DNA from 3 places in the Aneurinibacillus uraniidurans genome. Region 2 is predicted to be linked to each of the others. Evidence: predicted binding sites of a transcription regulator. Region 2 holds the regulator's gene; each other region holds the start of a gene.
The links. The regulator CtsR, encoded in region 2, represses protease genes until heat stress. The targets are predictions, from matches to a motif close to ATGGTCAATAAAGGTCAAACA.
Positions count from the first base shown of each region.

Region 1: the regulator CtsR is predicted to act here: its motif matches at 820-840, upstream of PO771_RS10615 (ATP-dependent Clp protease ATP-binding subunit).
Region 3: the regulator CtsR is predicted to act here: its motif matches at 5,155-5,175, upstream of clpP (ATP-dependent Clp endopeptidase proteolytic subunit ClpP).

Region 1 covers NZ_CP116902.1:2,116,519-2,123,658, reverse strand. Annotated here, with positions in the region: gene PO771_RS10620 (MFS transporter) at 1-439, opposite strand, end outside; gene PO771_RS10615 (ATP-dependent Clp protease ATP-binding subunit) at 875-3,016, shown strand; gene PO771_RS10610 (ABC transporter substrate-binding protein) at 3,317-4,390, opposite strand; gene PO771_RS10605 (ABC transporter permease) at 4,387-5,193, opposite strand; gene PO771_RS10600 (ABC transporter permease) at 5,207-5,998, opposite strand; gene PO771_RS10595 (ABC transporter ATP-binding protein) at 5,988-7,097, opposite strand; gene PO771_RS10590 (helix-turn-helix domain-containing protein) at 7,134-7,140, opposite strand, start outside.
Region 2 covers NZ_CP116902.1:3,724,937-3,732,076, reverse strand. Annotated here, with positions in the region: gene pstC (phosphate ABC transporter permease subunit PstC) at 1-571, shown strand, start outside; gene pstA (phosphate ABC transporter permease PstA) at 575-1,453, shown strand; gene pstB (phosphate ABC transporter ATP-binding protein PstB) at 1,475-2,224, shown strand; gene PO771_RS18800 (CtsR family transcriptional regulator) at 2,411-2,866, shown strand; gene PO771_RS18795 (protein-arginine kinase activator protein McsA) at 2,895-3,419, shown strand; gene PO771_RS18790 (protein-arginine kinase McsB) at 3,432-4,499, shown strand; gene PO771_RS18785 (ATP-dependent Clp protease ATP-binding subunit) at 4,526-6,976, shown strand; gene radA (DNA repair protein RadA) at 7,087-7,140, shown strand, end outside.
Region 3 covers NZ_CP116902.1:394,479-401,618, forward strand. Annotated here, with positions in the region: gene trxB (thioredoxin-disulfide reductase) at 143-1,099, shown strand; gene rapZ (RNase adapter RapZ) at 1,319-2,200, shown strand; gene PO771_RS01965 (gluconeogenesis factor YvcK family protein) at 2,210-3,175, shown strand; gene whiA (DNA-binding protein WhiA) at 3,185-4,132, shown strand; gene PO771_RS01975 (HPr family phosphocarrier protein) at 4,193-4,453, shown strand; gene clpP (ATP-dependent Clp endopeptidase proteolytic subunit ClpP) at 4,524-5,114, opposite strand; gene PO771_RS01985 (hypothetical protein) at 5,364-5,606, shown strand; gene PO771_RS01990 (alpha/beta hydrolase family protein) at 5,637-6,482, shown strand; gene PO771_RS01995 (hypothetical protein) at 6,529-7,140, opposite strand, start outside.

The sequences.
Region 1 (7,140 bases), 1.6 Mb from region 2:
CGGCATTAGCAATGCCAAGGGCCATCCCTTTTTTACGGTCTGCAAACCAGTTAAATAAAAGACCAAGCGCTGAAATGTTCAGGATACCAATGAGGAAGCCGAGTAGAAACACAAGTACAATCATCGCGGCAAAGCTGGTTATACGTGAAAAAATAAATAGTACAGAGGAAAAGATGAACAATCCGCAAACAATCGTCCGGCGATGCTGATAACGATGAATAAACGATCCCGCCAGTAGTGAGCCAACAAGATAGCCAGAGAAAAGTGCAGTGGTTAAATAGCCAACTAAAGCGTAAGACAATTGCATATCATTGCGAATAAATGGAATCATAATACCAAAAGAAAAGCGTCCGAGCCCCATGCTTGCCAGGATGGTAAGCGTCATTAGGATAAGAATGATCCAACCATAATGAACCGATCGCTTGCTGAACCTATTCAAAAGTGCTTTCCTCCTCACCAATTCTCTCATTATTATATAGAATAGTAAGATAATATATGATTGATTGCAAGAAAAACCATATGTTTGTCAGGATTGGCACGGTTTACACTGTGAATCTAACATATAAAATGTTTATATGGTAAGATAAGAGCAGAATACAGCATTATCAGGAAGAAGGGACATATATGACGTTTGTGATTGTAGCCGTTGGGGCACTTATTGTTACGACAATTCTGTTCCAGATCGTAAAACGTTTTTAAACTTGCAGCGGAGTTGGCTTATACATCGTATCTACGATGGAGCTAACTCCGTTTTTCATTATAAACAATTTTTGCAGCACCTCTTGAAAGTCAGGAAAGGTCAGTATATAATCAAACTATAAGGTCAAAGAAAGTCAATGTCAGATAAAACAGATACAATAAAGGAGGCAGACATATGCTTTGTCAAAACTGCAATCAAAAACAGGCGCATGTATTTGTTACGATGCAGCGTCAAAATCACACGCAGAAGGTGCATCTCTGCCGTGACTGCTATACAACATTTGCAAATAAAATGGGCATGCCAGCAGGAGCTGGGTCATTCCCGAATTTCTCGGGCATGGATGCACTTTTTAAAGGATTCTCAATGCCGCCTGCCAACGAAGGGATGGGAGCTGAACATTCACCAATGGCTGTACCGCAGCAAGGTGGCATTCTTGATAGCGCAGGACGCAATTTGAGCGAAGCAGCAAAAGCCGGGTTGATTGATCCGGTAATTGGCCGCGATCATGAGATTGAGCGCATTATTGAAATTTTAAACCGTCGCACGAAAAACAATCCGGTCTTACTCGGTGAACCAGGCGTCGGAAAGACCGCGATCGCTGAAGGATTAGCTGTCAGAATTTCTGACGGAGACGTTCCAACCAAACTTCGCAATAAAGTTGTGTATACACTCGATGTCGCTTCACTTGTCGCAGGCACGGGCATCCGAGGACAATTCGAGGAAAAAATGAAGCAAATTATTACCGAACTACAGGCACGTAAAAATGTCATTTTGTTCATTGACGAAATTCATCTACTCGTCGGTGCTGGTTCAGCAGAAGGCTCAATGGATGCAGGCAACATTCTGAAACCAGCGCTTGCAAGGGGCGAGCTGCAAGTAATCGGAGCAACGACACTGAAAGAATACCGTCAGATTGAAAAAGACGCTGCCCTCGAACGTCGCTTCCAGCCGGTCATGGTCAAAGAACCAACTGTCCCAGAAGCGATCAAAATTCTGCAAGGTCTGCGTCCGAAATACGAAGCGTATCATGAAGTGGCGTATTCGGATGAAGTGATTCGTGCCTGCGTTGAGCTGTCACATCGTTACATCCAGGATCGTTTCCTGCCAGATAAAGCGATTGACCTGCTTGATGAAGCAGGTTCCAAAGTGAACTTGCGCACAGCCGGGCATGACACAGAAGCGCAGCATGCACGGTTACGTGAGATTGTCGAGGAGAAACAAGCGGCTACTGTGAAAGAGGAATATGAACGTGCTGCCAAACTTCGCGATGAAGAAATGCACATTCTCGAACAGCTTGATCGTCATAAAGGCGAGGTGGCACGCACGGATGTAACCGTAGAAGATATTCAAGACATTATTGAACGAAAAACGGGGATCCCGGTTAGAAAATTGCAAAGCGCAGAACAGACAAAAATGCAGAACCTGGAAGCACAGCTTGCAGCACGAGTAATTGGTCAGCCAGATGCCGTTAAGCAGGTAACAAAAGCGATCCGTCGCAGCCGCACCGGACTGAAGCCGAAAAATCGACCAATTGCTTCGTTCCTGTTTGTCGGTCCGACTGGTGTCGGTAAAACCGAGCTGACCCGTGTGCTTGCCGAGGAGCTATTTGGCACGAAAGAATCAATGATTCGCCTTGATATGAGTGAATACATGGAGAAACATTCTGTCTCTAAACTGATCGGCTCACCACCAGGCTATGTCGGCCATGAAGAAGCGGGCCAGCTGACTGAACGCGTACGCCGCAATCCATACAGCATTATTCTGCTGGATGAGATTGAAAAAGCGCATCCGGATGTGTTGAACATGTTCCTGCAAATTCTCGAAGACGGACGTCTGACAGACAGCCAGGGCCGCACAGTGAACTTTAAAGATACGGTCGTAATTGCGACGAGCAACGCAGGAGTAGCGGAGCGGAAAATCACAGTCGGATTTGAGGCTGAAAGCAAGGTGGAGCCTGCAACCGTTACTGATTCGCTTACAGCTTACTTTAAACCAGAATTCCTGAATCGTTTTGATGCCGTGATCTCGTTTAATCAGTTGGCAAAACAAGATCTCGTACAAATTGTCGACGTAATGCTTGCTGATAGCCTGAGTGAATTGTACGAACAGGGGATTGCTGTCACAGTTACAGCAGAGGTGAAAGAGATGCTGGCAGATCGCGGCTATCACCCTGCCTTTGGCGCTCGTCCATTGCGTCGGGTCATCCAGCAGGAGATTGAAGACCGTATTGCTGACCTGTTGATTGAAGAAGGCGACGTGAAGCAGATCGAGATTATCGTAGAAGATCATGAATGCAAAGCTGTAAAAAAATCATAAATCCGGGGATCATGCCTAAGAAATCATGTTTAAACGTTGCAAGCATTCTGTCAAAAGGCTTGCGAGATAAACAAGCCCATATTAAAATGTTGGAAAAGAATAAGCGGAACAAACATGATTTTTTATTATAGGAGTGATCTGGCAACTTGTTAAAGGTAGCGATTTATCTTGTGCTTTCATTCGGGATCGTAGCGTATCTTGTCCATTTTCTCTTGAAATATTTAGATAAAAACGATATTCGATAAAGAGTATATGACCAAAAAAGCCTGACGAAATCTGATAGATTCGTCAGGCTTTTACTTATTTTGTATGCATTTTGAACTCCAGGAACAGTTCATTATAATGGGCGAGCATACGCTTGCCAAGGTTTTCATATACTTCAAGTTTTCCTGTTACGTCTGGACTTGGGTAAAATCGTTCATCTTCTGCGATATCTTTTGGTAAGAAGGCCAACGCTTTTTCATTCGGTGTCGAGTAGCCTACATATTCAGCATTTTGTGCGGCATGCTTCGGATCGAGCATGAAGTTAATAAATTTATGAGCACCTTCGATGTTTTTAGCTGTTTTCGGAATGACCATGTTATCAAACCATAAGTTTGAGCCTTCCTCCGGTACAACATAATCAAGCTTTTCGTTCTGGCCCATAATTTCACTTGCATCTCCCGACCAGACCACACCGACAGCAGCTTCTTCATTGGCAAGCAGCATTTTAATTTCATCCCCGACAATAGCTTTTACGTTCGGCATTAGAGTCGTCAGCTTTTGCTTTGCTTCCTGAAGATGCGCTTCATTCGTATCATTTAACGAGTAGTGCAGACTGTTCAGCCCCATGCCCATCACTTCACGCGCACCGTCTACGAGTAAAATCTGATTGCGTAAATCCGGGCTCCACAAGTCATTCCACTTCGTAATCTTTTTACCCCCGAGCATTTCAGGGTTGTATACAATCCCAACCGTTCCCCAGAAGTAGGGGACGGAGTATGTATTATTTGGATCGAACGATAAATTAAGAAAGCGCGGGTTAATGTTTTTCAAGTTCGGAATTTTAGCATGATCAATCGGCAGAAGGAGATTCTCTTCCTTCATCTTGCTGATCGTATATTCAGACGGAACAGCGACATCGAATGTTGTTCCACCTTGCGCGATTTTCGTGATCATGGCTTCATTTGAATCAAAGGTTTGATAGATGACTTTAATTCCGGTTTCTTTTTCAAATTCTGTTATGAGTTCTGGATCGATATAATCACCCCAGTTATACACCGTCAGCGTATTAGCACCAGTATAGCCCTGTGTTGAATTAAGGCGGGATGTTACAAACATCAAGGCAAACGCGACGGCAAACAAAAGGATAAACATACGTGTTAGCTGCTTCATGGACGTAATCCAGCTCCTTTCGCTCGACCGTTGCTGCGCTTATTAATGAAGTAATAGCCGATGACCAGTACAATCGTAAACAGGAAAATAAGCGTGGACAGTGCGTTAATGTTAAGGGCGATACCTTGGCGAGCGCGTGAATAGATTTCAACGGATAACGTTGAGAATCCGTTCCCTGTCACAAAGAATGTAACCGCAAAATCATCAAGGGAATACGTCAATGCCATAAAAAATCCTGCGAAAATTCCGGGTGTAATAACCGGCAGGACCACTTTCGTCAGTACATCCCACTGACTTGCTCCTAAATCACGAGCCGCATCGATCAGCGTTGGGCTCATATCCTGCAGCTTCGGCAGCACCATAATGACCACAATTGGTACACTAAAGGCGATATGCGACAATAATACCGATGTAAAGCCAAGCTTAATACCCGCAATGGTAAATAGGATGAGAAAAGACGCACCAATAATAATATCCGGGCTTACAATCAATACATTGTTCAACGAAAGCAGCATGTTCTTTGCTTGATGCCGTCTAACATGGTGAATAGCCAATGCCCCGGCTACGCCAAGTATTGTCGAGAGCGCTGCGGATAGAAGGGCGATCACAAGCGTATTTAGCACAATAATGAGCAAACGCGTATCATGAAACACTTCCTCGTACCATTTCAGTGTAAAGCCTTCAAATTCATGCATGGACCCGCCGCTGTTGAACGAGTAATATGTCAAATAAAAGATCGGTGCATACAAAATGACAAATACAACACATAAATATACATTTGATAGATTTCGTTTTAGCTTCATCATCGACCCACCCTCACTTCCGCTTTCCTGTTACGATCATAATGATCACCATGGCAAGGATGAGGAAGACGGCAATGGTTGCGCCCATTCCCCAATCTTGTGTTACGAGGAAGTGCTGTTCGATCGCAGTCCCAAGCGTAATGACCCGGTTACCGGCAACGAGACGGGTGATCATAAACAATGACAGAGCTGGAATAAATACCGCTTGGCAGCCTGATTTTACGCCATCAAGTGTCAGCGGGAAAATCACACGGCGAAATGTCGTCCATGAAGATGCTCCCAGGTCGCGGGCTGCATCGATAAACGATGGATTCAATTTCTCAAGCGCATTGAAAATCGGTAAAATCATAAACGGAATAAAAATATAGACCGATACAAACAAAAAACTAAAATCGGTAAATAAGATTTGTTTTTTGCCGATACCGAGCACTTCTAACAGGGCGTTTGCTGTTCCGTATGTACCGAAAATCCCCAGAAACGCATAAGCTTTCAGCAGCAGGTTGATCCATGTTGGTAAAATAATGAGCAGCAGCCATAATTGCTTATGCTTTGTCTTGGTCAAGAAATATGCGGTCGGATACGCAATCAACAGCGAGAATGCCGTAATAAGAAAGGCATACCAGAATGAGCTCAGCGTCATTTTTAAATAAACGGGCGTAAAAAACTTCTCATAATTCGCTAGCGTAAAGTGCCCCTCAATGTCAAAAAACGAATAGTAGAGGACAAGTAAAAGAGGGGCAATCACAAACAGCACAATCCAGAGCAAATAAGGAGCGAGATATACGTTACGAATTCTATTTTGCATGGTGAACCTCATCGTACGATTCGAGCCGCTTATCGAATTCTTCTTCTGTTTCGCCGAAGCGCATAACATGGATCGCTTCTGGATCGAAATAGAGACCTACCGTTTCGCCGACAACTGCCTGGCGGGTAGAGTGGACGAGCCATTCATTTCCGCCTTCATCATAGCAGCAAATCTCATAATGGACGCCCCGGAATAGCTGGGAGTCAACTCGTACCTGAAGTTTTCCATTTTCACGTGTTGTTACTTCCAGGTCTTCCGGTCGAATCACGATTTCAATCGGTTCATCTCGGTTGAAGCCCTGATCGACACACTCAAACTGCTTCCCGGCGAATTCCACGCGGAAATCATCAATCATTTTCCCCGACACGATATTCGATTCTCCGATAAAATCTGCGACAAAGCGGTTGATCGGCTCATCATAAATGTCTGTCGGGGTGCCGCTTTGCTGGATTTTACCTTCATTGAGCACAAAAATCTCATCGGACATCGCCAGCGCCTCTTCCTGATCGTGCGTAACAAAAATAAATGTAATGCCCAGACGCTGCTGCAGCTCACGCAGCTCATACTGCATCTCTGTTCGAAGCTTCAGATCAAGTGCGGACAGCGGCTCATCAAGCAAGATGACTTCCGGCTCATTCACGATCGCCCGAGCAATTGCAACCCGTTGTCGCTGCCCGCCGGACATTTCACTAATTTCCCGTTTTTCATAACCGTCCAGGTTAACGAAGCGAAGGGCTTCTTTTACTTTCGCCTGAATCGCAGCTTCTTTCATTTTTTTAATGCGCAGGCCAAACGCTACATTTTCAAAGACGTTGAGGTGGGGGAAAAGGGCATAATCCTGGAATACTGTATTTACTTGACGTTCATTCGCTGGAACGTGATTGATCACTGTGCCGTTAAAATAAATGTTTCCATGAGATGGCTCAGTAAAGCCGGCAATAAGGCGGAGAATCGTCGTTTTTCCACAGCCGGATGGGCCGAGGAGGGTGTAGAATTTCCCGCGCTCAATTTCAAAGCTGACATTATCAAGCACAGGCGCATCTTCATCATATTGCTTTGTAACATGTTCAAAGCGAATAATCGTGTTCGTTGTGTTCATAGCTATGACTCCTTGTTCAAATTAGTAGAGTTGTGCTTACAAA
Region 2 (7,140 bases):
TGGTTTGTGGGGGATTTTCGTTTTATCCCCAATTATTCGTGAATATATAGCTCCGCTGTTTATTAACACACTGGGTACATTCATTCCATTTTTCCGCGGTCCATCCTTCGGGGTAGGGATTTTTACAGCGGGTGTTATTCTAGCGATTATGATCATCCCGACGATCGCTTCGATCTCACGGGAGGTACTGATGGTTGTACCAGAGTCGCAGCGCGAAGCAGCGCTGGCACTTGGGGCTACCAAATGGGAAATGATTCGCAAAGCTGTTCTCACCTATTCTCGTTCCGGTATTCTCGGTGCGATGATTATCGGATTAGGACGTGCGATTGGCGAAACAATGTCTGTCACTATGGTTATCGGAAATCGACCGGAAATTCCGGATTCTATATTTGACCCTGCCTATACAATGGCAAGCGTCATCGCTAACGAGTTTAATGAAGCATCGTCGAACTTATACTTATCTACTCTCATTGAGATTGGCTTCCTTCTGTTCGCGGTTACGCTGCTCGTCAACATTTTTGCGAAATTCCTCGTGTGGACGACTTCGCGAGGCGTACAGGAGGCAAAGTAATCGATGGAGAGTGTATTAAAAAGCAGCAATAACGTAGGATTCGAGAAATCCAACATTCGTCTCGGCCGCCGTCAGACCAAAAGCAAAGTGATGGTTGGGCTGACGATCCTTAGTATGATACTGGCGCTTACACCGCTGTTTAGCATTTTAGGGTATGTGCTGGTCAAAGGGATATCTGCCCTGAATTTTGACTTCTTCACTGAACTACCAGCTCCTCCAGGCGAGGTTGGTGGTGGGATGGCCAATGGTATTGTCGGTACATTCATTTTGCTTGGTCTTGCGTCTGTCATTGGTATTCCAGTCGGTTTAATGTCCGGAATCTTTCTGTCTGAATATGGACGCAATCGTTTTGGGAAATTTGTATCTTTCTTAACGGATATTATGCTCGGCGTTCCATCCATTGTCGTCGGGATTGTCGTTTATGGGCTTGTTGTCCTGATGATGGGTGGGTTCTCGGCTTACGCAGGTGGTGTGGCCCTGGCATTCATTATGATTCCAGCCGTTACCCGGACAACCGAAGAGATGTTGAAACTAGTACCAAACCATATGCGAGAAGCCGGTCTTGCACTTGGGATTCCACAGTGGCGTGTTATTATGAAAATCATTTTGCCAACAGCCCTGCGTGGGATTATTACCGGCGTCATGCTCGCGATTGCGCGTGTGGCTGGTGAGACAGCACCGCTTCTGTTTACAGCGTTCGGCAATATGTACTGGAATCATTCATTGAATCAGCCGATCGCGTCCATGCCTGTTCTAATCTTCAACTATGCGATCTCGCCGTATGCGGAGTGGCAAGCACAAGCATGGGCAGGTGCACTGACGCTGATCTTGATGGTAATCCTGTTGAACGTAACAGCGCGTGTGATTACGCGGAAGCGATAAAAAACCGAGGTGGAGAGCGCAATGATCGAAGCGAAAAACTTGAACTTGTGGTATGGGAATTTTCACGCCATTAAAAATATCAATATGACGCTGGAAAAAAATAAAGTAACAGCTTTTATTGGACCGTCCGGCTGTGGGAAATCAACGTTCTTACGTGCGATTAATCGGATGCATGAGGTAATTGAAGGCGCACGTGTAGATGGAGAACTCTTGCTAGAAGGCCAGGATATTTATGCATCTGACCTCGATCCTGTGACCGTACGTCAGCAGGTCGGTATGGTATTCCAGAAACCGAACCCATTTCCGACCATGTCGATTTATGAGAATGTGGCCGCAGGATTACGTATCAATGGCTTCCGCAACAAAAAGAAGATGGATGAGATTGTTGAGCGTTGCCTTACGCAAGCAGGTCTCTGGGATGAAGTAAAAGATCGTCTGAATAAAAATGCGATGGGTCTCTCTGGTGGTCAACAGCAGCGTCTGTGTATTGCACGTACGCTAGCAGTAGAGCCGGAAGTCGTTCTAATGGATGAACCGACATCCGCACTTGATCCGATCTCAACACAGAAAGTGGAAGAATTGCTGTATGAGCTGAAAAAGAAATACACGATTGTTATCGTGACGCACAACATGCAGCAGGCAGCGCGTGTGTCTGATCGCACGGCGTTCTTTCTCTTAGGTGAGATGATCGAGTACGATGAAACCGAAACAATTTTTACAAATCCGCAGGATAAGCGCACAGAAGATTACATCTCTGGCCGCTTTGGATAAGGAAGAGAAATCGAACGCCCCCAGTTCAGGCTGGTGAGGCGTTTTCTTTTTGCATAAATACAAGAATAGAAAGAGTTTTTTCCGTCGAGAATACAGAGGTATGGACTTGTTGCATTTTAGTATCGACATGATTATAATTAAAGTCAAAGAAAGTCAAAGTCAACAAAATGGTAAGGAGGTGCAGGCATGCGGAACATATCCGACATCATTGAACAACATTTAAAGCGGATTTTACAGCAGAGCAATGGTGCGGTAGAGATCCAGCGAGGTGAGCTGGCTGACAGGTTCCAGTGTGTACCATCCCAGATTAATTACGTGATCAGTACTCGATTCACCGTCGAGAAAGGGTATATGGTAGAAAGCAAGCGGGGCGGTGGGGGATATATTCGGATTCGTAAAGTTGAGATTCTGGATAACCAGCTCTTTTATCAGCTTTTGTTCGAAACCATTGGAGATAGCATCACAGCAGCTGCCTGCGACAACATTATCGTGAGACTTATGGAAGAACGGATTATTACGCCTAAAGAGATGAGTCTAATGAAAGCAGCTACGGGACGTGTGTTAACATCGATTCCTGTATCGCTTCGAGACTGCATACGTGCAGATCTTTTGAAAAACATGCTTACTGCGATTTTTCTATAATATATATACAGTCAGGAGGACGCCGTCTATGATTTGTCAGGAATGTCATCAACGACCGGCAACCCTTCACTTCACCAAAATTATTAATGGTGAGAAAACGCAGCTTCATATTTGTGAAGTGTGTGCACAGGAGAAGGGTCATATGTTCCCAGGTGGAATGAGTGATTTTTCGATTCATCACTTACTTTCTGGTCTGTTAAACCAATCGGGAAGCAATACGGTTTCCTTCCAACAGGCTGATCAGGAGAAGCCGCTCCGCTGTGATACATGCGGGATGACCTATCCACAGTTCAGCAAAAGTGGAAGGTTTGGTTGCAGTGATTGTTATGAAGCATTTGCTGAACGGCTTGATCCACTTTTTCGCCGGGTGCATGGAAATACTCGTCACAGCGGCAAGGTTCCTGAACGTTCCGGGGGTACGATTAAACTCAAAAAAGAAATGGATCAGTTGAAATACGAGCTTCGAATGTGCATTGAACAGGAAGAATTCGAAAGAGCGGCACAGCTGCGTGATCGAATACGCGAGCTTGAGCAGCAAATCGCACATTTGTAGGAGGGAAATCGCATGTCTTTCCAGAACTTTATAACAAATGCGGTAAGTGAGTGGATGAATGGGAATGGTGAAGATGCCGATATTGCTATTAGCAGCCGTGTTCGACTGGCTCGCAATATACAGGAATATCCGTTCCCGATTCTCGCAACTGACAGCCAGCTCGAGCAAATTACCGCTGCTGTCAGACAGGTAATGGAAGATGAAGATTTGAAGCGTCAGGGGCCGTTTGAGTTTATTCGAATGGATGAGTTGACTAGTCTTCAGAAACGTGTGTTGATGGAGAAGCATCTGATTAGCCCGAGTTTGATGGCTGATTCACGCGGGGGCGCTGTGCTTCTCAGTGAGAATGAGGCATTCAGCATCATGGTGAATGAGGAAGATCATCTTAGAATTCAATGCCTGTTTTCTGGTCTGCAGCTTCAGAAAGCATGGGAAGCAGCGAACCAAGTGGACGATATATTTGAGAAGCACGTGAACTTTGCGTTTGATGAGCGTCGGGGCTACCTGACGAGCTGTCCAACAAACGTTGGGACCGGTATTCGGGCATCGGTTATGATGCACCTGCCTGGACTCGTACTGACCAACCAGATTAACCGGATTTTATCTGCTATTGCGCAGGTAGGTCTAGTTGTACGAGGGGTGTATGGAGAAGGCAGTGAGGCGTCCGGCAACCTGTTTCAGATTTCTAACCAGATTACGCTCGGTCAGTCTGAAGAAGAAATCATTGAGAATTTGACCAGCGTAGCCCGTCAGATTATTGAACAGGAGCGTGCGGCTCGCAAGCATTTGATGCAGAATCGACGTCTTCCCTTAGAGGATCGACTCTGCCGCTCATATGGGGTCCTGACAAATGCCCGGATTATTGAATCTGACGAAGCATCTGAGAAGCTTTCGGATGTGAGATTAGGCATTGATCTAGGGATTATCCGCAATATTCCGCTTTCGGTCATGAATGAGCTGACAATTATGGTCCAGCCGGGTTTTCTCCAGCAATATGCGGGCCAACAGCTTGACTCAGACTCGCGGGATGAACGTCGGGCCCGTTTAATACGTGAACGTTTGCAAGCTGCAATGGAATAATATGAAATATACGGAGGTGTTTGTGTATGATGTTTGGTCGTTTTACAGAAAGAGCACAAAAAGTCCTTGCCCTTGCGCAAGAAGAAGCGGTTCGCCTGGGTCACAAAAACATCGGGACTGAACACATTCTGTTAGGTTTGATTCGTGAAGGAGACGGCATTGCTGCAAAAGCACTGCAAGCACTTGGCCTTGGACTGGATAAAATTCAGGGCGAGGTAGAATCTTTGATTGGACGTGGCGGCGAGCAGCCGAGCAATATTAATTACACACCGCGTGCGAAGAAAGTGATCGAGCTTTCGATGGATGAAGCACGCAAGCTAGGCCACACGTATGTAGGAACTGAGCATATTTTGCTTGGCCTGATTCGTGAAGGAGAAGGTGTGGCAGCCCGTGTGCTGAACAACCTTGGAGTGAGCCTGAACAAGGCGCGCCAGCAGGTTCTTCAACTGCTAGGAAGCAGTGAAGCGATGTCTTCGCATCAGCAGGCATCAAGCAATGCGGCTGTAAATACACCGACGCTTGATGGCCTGGCGCGTGACCTGACAGCAGTTGCTCGCGATGGCGGACTTGATCCGGTAATCGGTCGAGCCAAAGAAATCGAGCGCGTGATTCAAGTGCTAAGCCGTCGTACGAAGAACAATCCGGTTCTGATCGGGGAGCCGGGTGTTGGGAAAACAGCCGTTGCCGAAGGTTTGGCACAGCGTATTATTAACAATGAAATTCCCGAAACGCTCCGTAACAAGCGTGTCATGACGCTTGATATGGGAACGGTTGTTGCCGGTACAAAATATCGCGGGGAGTTTGAAGACCGTCTCAAAAAAATCATGGATGAAATCCGTCAGGCGGGTAATATCATCCTGTTTATCGATGAGCTGCACACACTGATTGGAGCAGGTGGAGCTGAAGGGGCGATTGATGCCTCTAACATTTTGAAACCATCACTTGCTCGTGGAGAGCTGCAGTGCATCGGTGCCACTACACTTGATGAATACCGAAAATATATCGAGAAAGACGCAGCACTTGAGCGCCGTTTCCAGCCGATTCAAGTAAATGAGCCATCGCCGGAAGAAGCAGTCCAGATTTTGTTCGGGCTGCGTGATCGTTATGAAGCGCATCACCGTGTAAAAATTACAGATGAAGCGATCAGCCAGGCAGTACATTTGTCAGATCGCTACATCTCGGATCGATTCTTGCCGGATAAAGCGATTGACTTAATTGATGAAGCGGCATCTAAAGTTCGCTTGCAGTCGTACACCATTCCGCCGAATCTCAAAGAGCTTGAGCAAAAGCTTGAAGAAGTTCGCAAGGAAAAAGACGCGGCTGTTCAAAGTCAGGAATTCGAAAAAGCGGCTTCCATGCGTGATAAAGAGCAGAAACTTCGTGAAGAATTAGATCGTACGAAGAACGAATGGCAGGAGAAACAGGGCCAGACTGATTCGGAAGTAACGCCGGAAGATATCGCATCTGTCGTAGCGAGCTGGACGGGTATCCCGGTTGTGAAGCTGAAAGAAGAAGAAACCGAACGCCTTCTCAAAATGGAAGAGATCCTGCATGAGCGTGTAATTGGTCAGGAAGATGCGGTGAAATCAATCTCTCGTGCGATCCGCCGTGCTCGTGCGGGCCTGAAAGATCCGAAGCGTCCGATTGGTTCCTTTATTTTCCTCGGACCGACAGGTGTTGGGAAGACCGAACTTGCTCGTGCGCTAGCAGAAGCGCTGTTTGGAGCAGAAGATGCGATTATCCGTATTGATATGTCCGAGTACATGGAGAAGCATTCTACCTCTCGCCTCGTAGGTGCACCTCCAGGATATGTCGGTTTTGACGAGGGCGGACAGCTGACAGAAAAAGTTCGTCGCAAGCCATATTCGGTTGTGTTGCTTGACGAGATCGAAAAAGCGCATCCAGAAGTGTTCAATATTTTGCTTCAAGTACTGGAAGATGGCCGTTTAACTGATTCGAAAGGACGCACGGTTGACTTCCGCAATACAGTCATTATTATGACATCGAACGTCGGAGCCGATATGATTAAGAAGAACTCTTCACTTGGCTTTACGACGCCGAACAGTTCGAAAAACTATGATGATATGAAAGATCGTGTTCTTAGTGAGTTGAAGCGTAGTTTCCGTCCAGAGTTTATTAACCGGATTGATGAGCTGATCGTGTTCCACTCACTAGAAGAAACACACATCACAGAGATTGCGCTGCTGATGACAGAAGCGCTTCGCAAGCGATTGAAAGAGCAGGATATTGACTTTGTTCTGACAGATGAGGCGAAGAGTTTTCTTGCAAAAGCAGGGTTTGATCCGGCCTTTGGTGCACGTCCGCTTCGTCGGGCGATTCAGCGCCATATTGAAGACCGACTCTCGGAAGAATTGCTTACGGGCAACATTCAGAAAGGTAGTGTTGTGAAGATTGATGTGAAGGATAATGACTTGACCTTCACCACACAGGAAGCTGGGGAATCGGTGTCGAACTAGAGATTAGAGAAACAATCAGGCTCTCCTGGGAAAGCGATGCTTTACTCGGGAGGGCTTTTTTTGCACAATGGAGAAGGAGAATTTATGAAGTAGAAAGAAGAGAAACGGGAATGGCTAAATATAAATCGAAATATGTATGTCAAGAGTGCGGATATGAATCGCCT
Region 3 (7,140 bases), 520 kb from region 2:
ATGTTTGTAGAGAAGTGTAGTATAGTAGTAGACAAGTTTGGCAAACCGATATATGATAAACACATTAAATCGAAATATATCGATGAATAAGAGTATTGAACCTATGATTGGGTATGATATTGATAAATGGGAGGTTGTAACGATGAGTGAACAAAAAGTATATGATGTAATCATTGCTGGTGCCGGTCCGGCAGGGATGACAGCAGCTGTATACACATCCCGTGCGAATATGAGCACCCTGATGCTTGAGCGAGGAATTCCGGGTGGTCAAATGGCCAATACAGAAGAAATTGAGAACTATCCAGGCTACGAGTCCATTCTCGGCCCGGATTTATCTACTAAAATGTTCGAACATGCGAAAAAATTTGGTGCGGAATACCAGTATGGAGACATTACAGAGGTAATTGACGATGAACCGTACAAAACCGTTAAAGTAGGCGAGAAAGAATTCAAAGCAAAATCGTTAATTATTGCAACTGGTGCGGAGCATCGCGAACTTGGCGTACCCGGTGAAAAAGAATTAGCTGGACGAGGTGTATCATACTGCGCGGTATGTGATGGCGCATTTTTCCGCAACAAGGAACTGGTTGTCGTGGGCGGAGGCGATTCTGCGGTAGAAGAAGGTGTTTTTCTTACGCGCTTTGCCTCTAAAGTAACCATCATTCATCGTCGGGGTGAACTGCGTGCTCAGAAAATTTTACAGAAGCGTGCATTTGAAAATGAAAAAATCGAGTTCATCTGGAATACAGAAGTAAAAGAAATTCGCGGCGAAAATGTCGTACAATCTTTGGTGCTGCACAATCGAGAAACCGGTGAAGAAACAGAGTTCAAAGCAGATGGTGTATTCATTTATGTCGGCATGGACCCGATCTCAAATGCTGTGAGAAATCTTGGCATTACGAATGAAGCTGGGTATATCGAGACGGACGAGCGTATGGGGACACGTGTACCGGGCATCTTCGCGGCGGGAGATGTACGGGAGAAAACTCTGCGTCAGGTTGTAACGGCAACGGGCGATGGAGCAGATGCAGCGCTATCCGCGCAGCATTATGTCGAGTCGTTGGATGAGCGACTAAAGGAAGAAGCAGCGGCTCAATAAAATGATTACACTTTTTTCATAAAGCTGTAATCATTTCGAAACATAGAAGTAGTATAGTAAGAAGTAAGTAATTGACCCCTTTATACTCATTCTCTTGGACGTAGACATGTATTGTCTGCGTTCTTTTTTTGTATTGTTTGCTCGGATGTGTTTTAATGAAGGAAAGGACAGTGCGACTGGACGGGGTTTGACAAACTTTTTGTACGGGAAGTGAATACAATGAAAGAAAAGCAAATAAATGAGATCAATTTATTAATTATTACAGGGATGTCTGGAGCGGGAAAAACGGTTGCCGTACAGAAACTTGAGGACTTAGGATTTTTCTGCGTCGATAACCTTCCACCGGTATTGATTCCGAAGTTTGCGGAGTTGATTGACCAGTCAGGAGGGCGTATTGAGAAAGTCGCGCTTGTGATTGACCTTAGGGGACGTGAGTTTTTTGATTCACTTTCCGAATCATTAGAACGCATTCATGATATGGAGAATATTTCATATCAAATCATCTTTTTAGATGCGAGCGATGAGACATTGGTACAGCGTTATAAAGAAACACGCCGGAATCATCCACTCGCGCAACATGGGTTACCGCTTGAGGGAATTCGGGCGGAACGGAAGCTGCTTGAAGAGTTCAAAGGTCTGGCAAATTTAATTATTGATACAACGCATTTAAAACCTGTATCATTAAAGGAAAAAATTAGTGGGATATTTGGCCAGATGACGCAAAGTCTCACCGTTAACATTCAGTCATTCGGCTTTAAATATGGTGTTCCGATTGATGCTGACCTTGTATTTGATGTTCGATTTTTGCCGAACCCACATTATGTAGATACACTGCGCCCTAAAACGGGTAAAGATGCAGAAGTATCGGAGTATGTGTTTAAATGGGATGTAACACAAGAGTTTTTACAAAAATTGACGGACCTTCTTGACTTTACACTTCCACATTACCAGCAAGAAGGCAAAAGCCAGCTGGTAATTGGAATTGGATGCACCGGTGGTAAGCACCGATCAGTGGCGATTACAGAATATTTGGCAGCACGATATGAGGATGAGTATAATGTTCGTGTAACGCATCGGGAAATGGAGAGGGGTCTCACATAGAGGTGTAGAATGAATACGACGTCGTATAAACCCCGTGTGGTAGTAATTGGGGGAGGAACGGGGCTTTCGGTCCTGCTTCGGGGTTTGAAAAAGCAGCCGATTGATATTACAGCTATTGTGACCGTAGCGGATGATGGGGGAAGCTCAGGTAGGCTTCGGTGTGAGTTGCAAATGCCGCCTCCAGGTGACATCCGCAACGTGCTTGTGGCGCTTGCAGATACAGAACCGTTGCTTGAAAAGTTGTTACAGCATCGCTTTGTGAATGGGACCGGCATTGCCGGACATTCCCTTGGCAATCTGCTTCTTGCTGGCCTGACCGAAATTAGTGATGGAGACTTTGTGCAGGCCATTGAACAATTAAGTCACGTTCTCGCTGTGCGCGGTCGTGTGCTACCTGCTGCTAGGCACTCGATTGTGTTACATGCAGAGATGGAAGATGGCACGATTGTGTCAGGGGAGTCCATCATTCCAAAGTCAGGCAAACGAATTAAGCGTGTATTTATTGACCAGAAAAATGTGAAAGCGCTTGACGATGCGGTTACCGCACTTCGGGAAGCAGATGCCATTTTACTTGGTCCGGGCAGCTTATATACAAGTGTGCTGCCAAATTTACTCGTTCCAGGCATTGTAGAGGCGATTCGCGAGAGCCGGGCTGTAAAGGCGTATATTTGTAATGTAATGACGCAACCTGGAGAAACAGACGGTTACACGATGGAAGATCATGTGCGAGCCATCTCGGATCATGTGGGTGACTCGCTTTTTCAATATGTCATTGTGAATAATGGATATATCCCTGATGAAATTAAAGCCCTGTACGCTGAAAAAGGAGCTCAGCCTGTCGTATATAAAGCTGAGCAGGCGGTAGGGTATCATATTATTGCCGATAACCTGCTTGTGTATGATAATGCTGCTTTGCGTCATGATGCCGCTAGGCTCAGTCAGATTATCCTCGGGTTACTTGGCGCCAAAGTATGAGGTGATTGTATGTCGTTTGCTGCGCAGACAAAAAAAGAACTGACCCAGCTTAAGACATCAGGCTGCTGCGATAAGGCAGAGCTGACCGCACTGATTCGAATGAATGGTTCGCTTCAATTTGGCGGAAAGCGGTTTGTACTTGATGTAATGACGGAGAATGCGGCGATTGCGCGGCGCATTTATTCGCTTGTCAAAACAATTTTCCAGATTAACGCGGAGCTCCTTGTACGCAGAAAAATGCGTTTGAAAAAGAACAATGTGTACATTGTGCGCATTCCGCAGCAGGCGCGGGAGATTTTAGAAGATCTTGGTATCATGATCGAAGGAACCTTTTATTATGGAATATCAGCGAGCATTATTGTTAACGAATGCTGCAAACGTGCGTATTTGCGGGGCGCATTCTTAGCAGGTGGGTCCGTGAATCACCCGGAGGCATCGAGCTATCACCTGGAGGTTTTCTCGTCTCACCAGGAGCACTGCGAGAAGCTGGTGGAGCTGGCAAACTATTTTGATTTGAATGCCCGTTGTATCGAGCGCAAAAAAGGGCACATTATGTATATTAAAGAAGGCGAAAAAATTGCAGAATTCCTGCGGATCATTGAAGCTCACCAGGCGCTGTTTTTTTTCGAAGATGTCCGTATCGTCAAAGAAATGAAAAACTCGGCCAATCGTCTGAACAATTGTGACATGGCGAATCTGAACAAAACAGTGGCGGCTGCTATGCAGCAGATCGAGAATATTATGCTGATTGACCGCCATATGGGGCTTGCTAATTTGCCGGATCGACTGCGGGAAGTAGCAGAGCTTCGCCTTCAGCACCGCGACATGAATCTGGCTGAACTGGGAGAGATGGTGCCGAGCGGCAAGGTTAGCAAGTCGGGAATTAACCATCGTTTGCGAAAAATTAACGAAATCGCCTCGAAATTACGCGCTAATGAGGTAAAATCGCAAGAATAATACGTATAATCATGGTATAATTGAAAAAAACTTTAGCCTAGTTAGGGTAGGAGGCGTATCATGCACGCGCAGGAAAGCGTTACAGTAAAATTAAAAACAGGACTGCAAGCTCGTCCGGCGGCCTTTTTCGTTCAGGAAGCAAACCGCTATGCGGCAGAAGTCTTTATTGAAAAAGACAACAAGAAAGTAAATGCGAAGAGTATTATGGGTGTAATGAGCCTAGCTGTCAGCACGGGAACGGACATTATTATCAGTGCGGATGGTTCAGATGCGGAAGAGGCTGTGAAGAATCTTACGCAGATGGTACAGAAGGAAGAATAGGGTGTACACATCATATAGAAATCAAAAAAACCGGTATGCACATATGTGCTACCGGTTTTTTTGATGAGTATTACTTTTTGTCGAGACTTTCAATGACTTTATCAACAAGACCGTATTCTTTCGCTTCTTGTGCACTCATGAAGTAGTCGCGATCTGTATCTTTCTCTACTCGTTCAAGCGGCTGGCCGGAACGATCCGCAATGATGCGATTTAGGCTGTCGCGCATTTTAAGAATGCGAGTAGCAGCAATCTGAATGTCAGATGCTTGACCTTGTGCCCCACCGAGCGGCTGGTGAATCATGACTTCACTGTTTGGGAGCGCATAGCGTTTGCCTGGCGCACCTGCTGTCAGTAAGAAAGCACCCATGGAAGCTGCCATCCCTACGCAAATCGTAGATACGTCCGGTTTGATGAATTGCATTGTATCATAAATCGCCATCCCTGCCGTAATGGAGCCACCTGGACTATTGATGTATAGGCTAATATCTTTATCCGGATCCTCTGCGGTAAGGAACAGAAGCTGCGCCACCACGCTATTGGCAACCTGGTCATTAATACCTGTACCCAGGAAGATAATCCGGTCTTTTAAAAGGCGGGAGTAGATGTCGTAGGCGCGTTCGCCACGATTGGTTTGTTCGATAACTGTAGGAATCAAATTCACTGATACTTCCTCCTCTCGTATATATGTATATAGTACAACGATGGTCAAAAAAGGTCAAATGAAAACACGTACTATACCATACTAGTTATATGCTTTTTTTTCATTTTTTAATCCTGATAAACGTCTGTCGACTTATTGAAGATTAGGAGAACCTTTGTCGAAAGTACAGAATAATCTAAAAAAATATGTATAATTAACAGCAAGACGAATATAGATATCGTTATGGAACAGCGAAAGGGGCGTATAAACATGAGGCAGTATGATGAATATATCGGAAAAATGATAGAATTAACGTATAACGATTTGGATGGAGAAACAGTGTGCGCCATCGGTCGCATTCTTTATACACTAAAAGAGCGGGCGTTTGTGTTTGAAATGGTAGACATGGGGAGACAAATGATCGTATATAATCGCCACGTGCAGGCGTGTAAAGAGATACCGCTGACACCTCCGAATTTTTCTTCCAATATCGTGCCAGATTACTTCGCATAACTGTGCAAATGAGCGAGGAGGAAGCAAATATTGAAGCAATCATTTCAATTGTGGCGGACAGAAGAGCTGAGCATTCGCGGTGATGTATTTGTTGCGAGTGAAGCTGATCGGGCAGGAATATACCCTGTTGTTGTGATCTGCCATGGATTTAAAGGATTCAAGGATTGGGGGATGTTTCCGCGCATTGGGGAGCATCTCGCAGCGCATGGATTTGTCGCGATAACCTTTAACTTCTCGGGCAATGGTGTTGGAGATGACCCAGAAACATTCGGTGAATTAGAAAAGTTTGGACGCAACACATATCGGCAGGAACTTGATGATCTTGCTTTTTTGATCGCCGCGATCAAGGCGAAGGAATTGCCGCTTGCTTCGTATATGGATACGGAGCGTATTGGGCTTATGGGGCATAGCAAAGGTGGAGGGGATACCATTCTGTATGCGGCCTCGCATCCAGGTCAGATGGCTGCGCTTGTCACCTGGAATGGGATTTCACATGTAGATGTGTTCGGAGCAGATGTACGCCGCCAGATCGAGGAGGGGGGGACGGGTTATATTATGAATGGCCGCACGAAGCAGAACATGCCGATTGAAAAGGTTGTGCTCGATGATATTGACCAGAATGCGGCTGCTTATGATATTCCGGCGCGTGCTGCCGAGCTTGCTACCCCTCTTCTGATTGTGCAGGGACGAGACGATTTTGCCCGCCTTGTAAAGGGAGCGCCAGTCATTGCGGAGCGAGCACAAGATGCTGCGCTGCATTGGGTAGAAGGCGCAGGCCATACTTTTAATACCGTTCATCCATATCAAGGGGATACGAAGGAATTGCAGGAAGCCCTTGAAGTGACTACGGAGTTCTTTACGAAACATTTAGTATAAAAAACGAGTGCGGCTTCTCTCTGTGAGAAGACCTGCACTCGTTTTTTTATTTTTGAATCAGTGGTTTCTGGTTATCTGCCCAAACCCACTCGTCCAAAATTTTATCGGCTCGAACGCCAATTCCTTCAGCTGCTTCTACAGGCATGTAGGTGGTGACGATGAAATATTTGCCATTGTGTTCACCAATCAATGCACTACCGCCATACGGTGCTCCGTTTTTGATGCTGTCGATGTTAAATTCTTTTTTGGTCCAAGTATAGTTTTTTTCAGCTGCTTCGTTAGTTACCTCTTTATTTTTCTTTACCCAGGTCACGGCTGCTTGCTCAGAAGAAAGATTAGGTGGAAATTCAACTTTGATAAACATGTCATCATTACGCTTATTATCAAAATTCGCCGTGAATTGGACTCCGTCTCCCTTTTTCTCCGCAATCATATCTTGCGGATAGTACGTGCGGAACGGAAGAGAAGTATGTGCGTCATATCGTTTTAGTGTTATGGGCTGTGCTGAACCTTCAAGTGTAAGTGTTGATTGTTTAGTCTGTGGAGCATCGGGTGTTGAAGCGGCAGCAGGTGATTTAGATGTTGTGTCTGCCTGCGCTGGCGCTGGTTTTGCTGGTGGTTTGTTCGGTTCTGTTGTAGTAGATGAACAGCCTGCAAG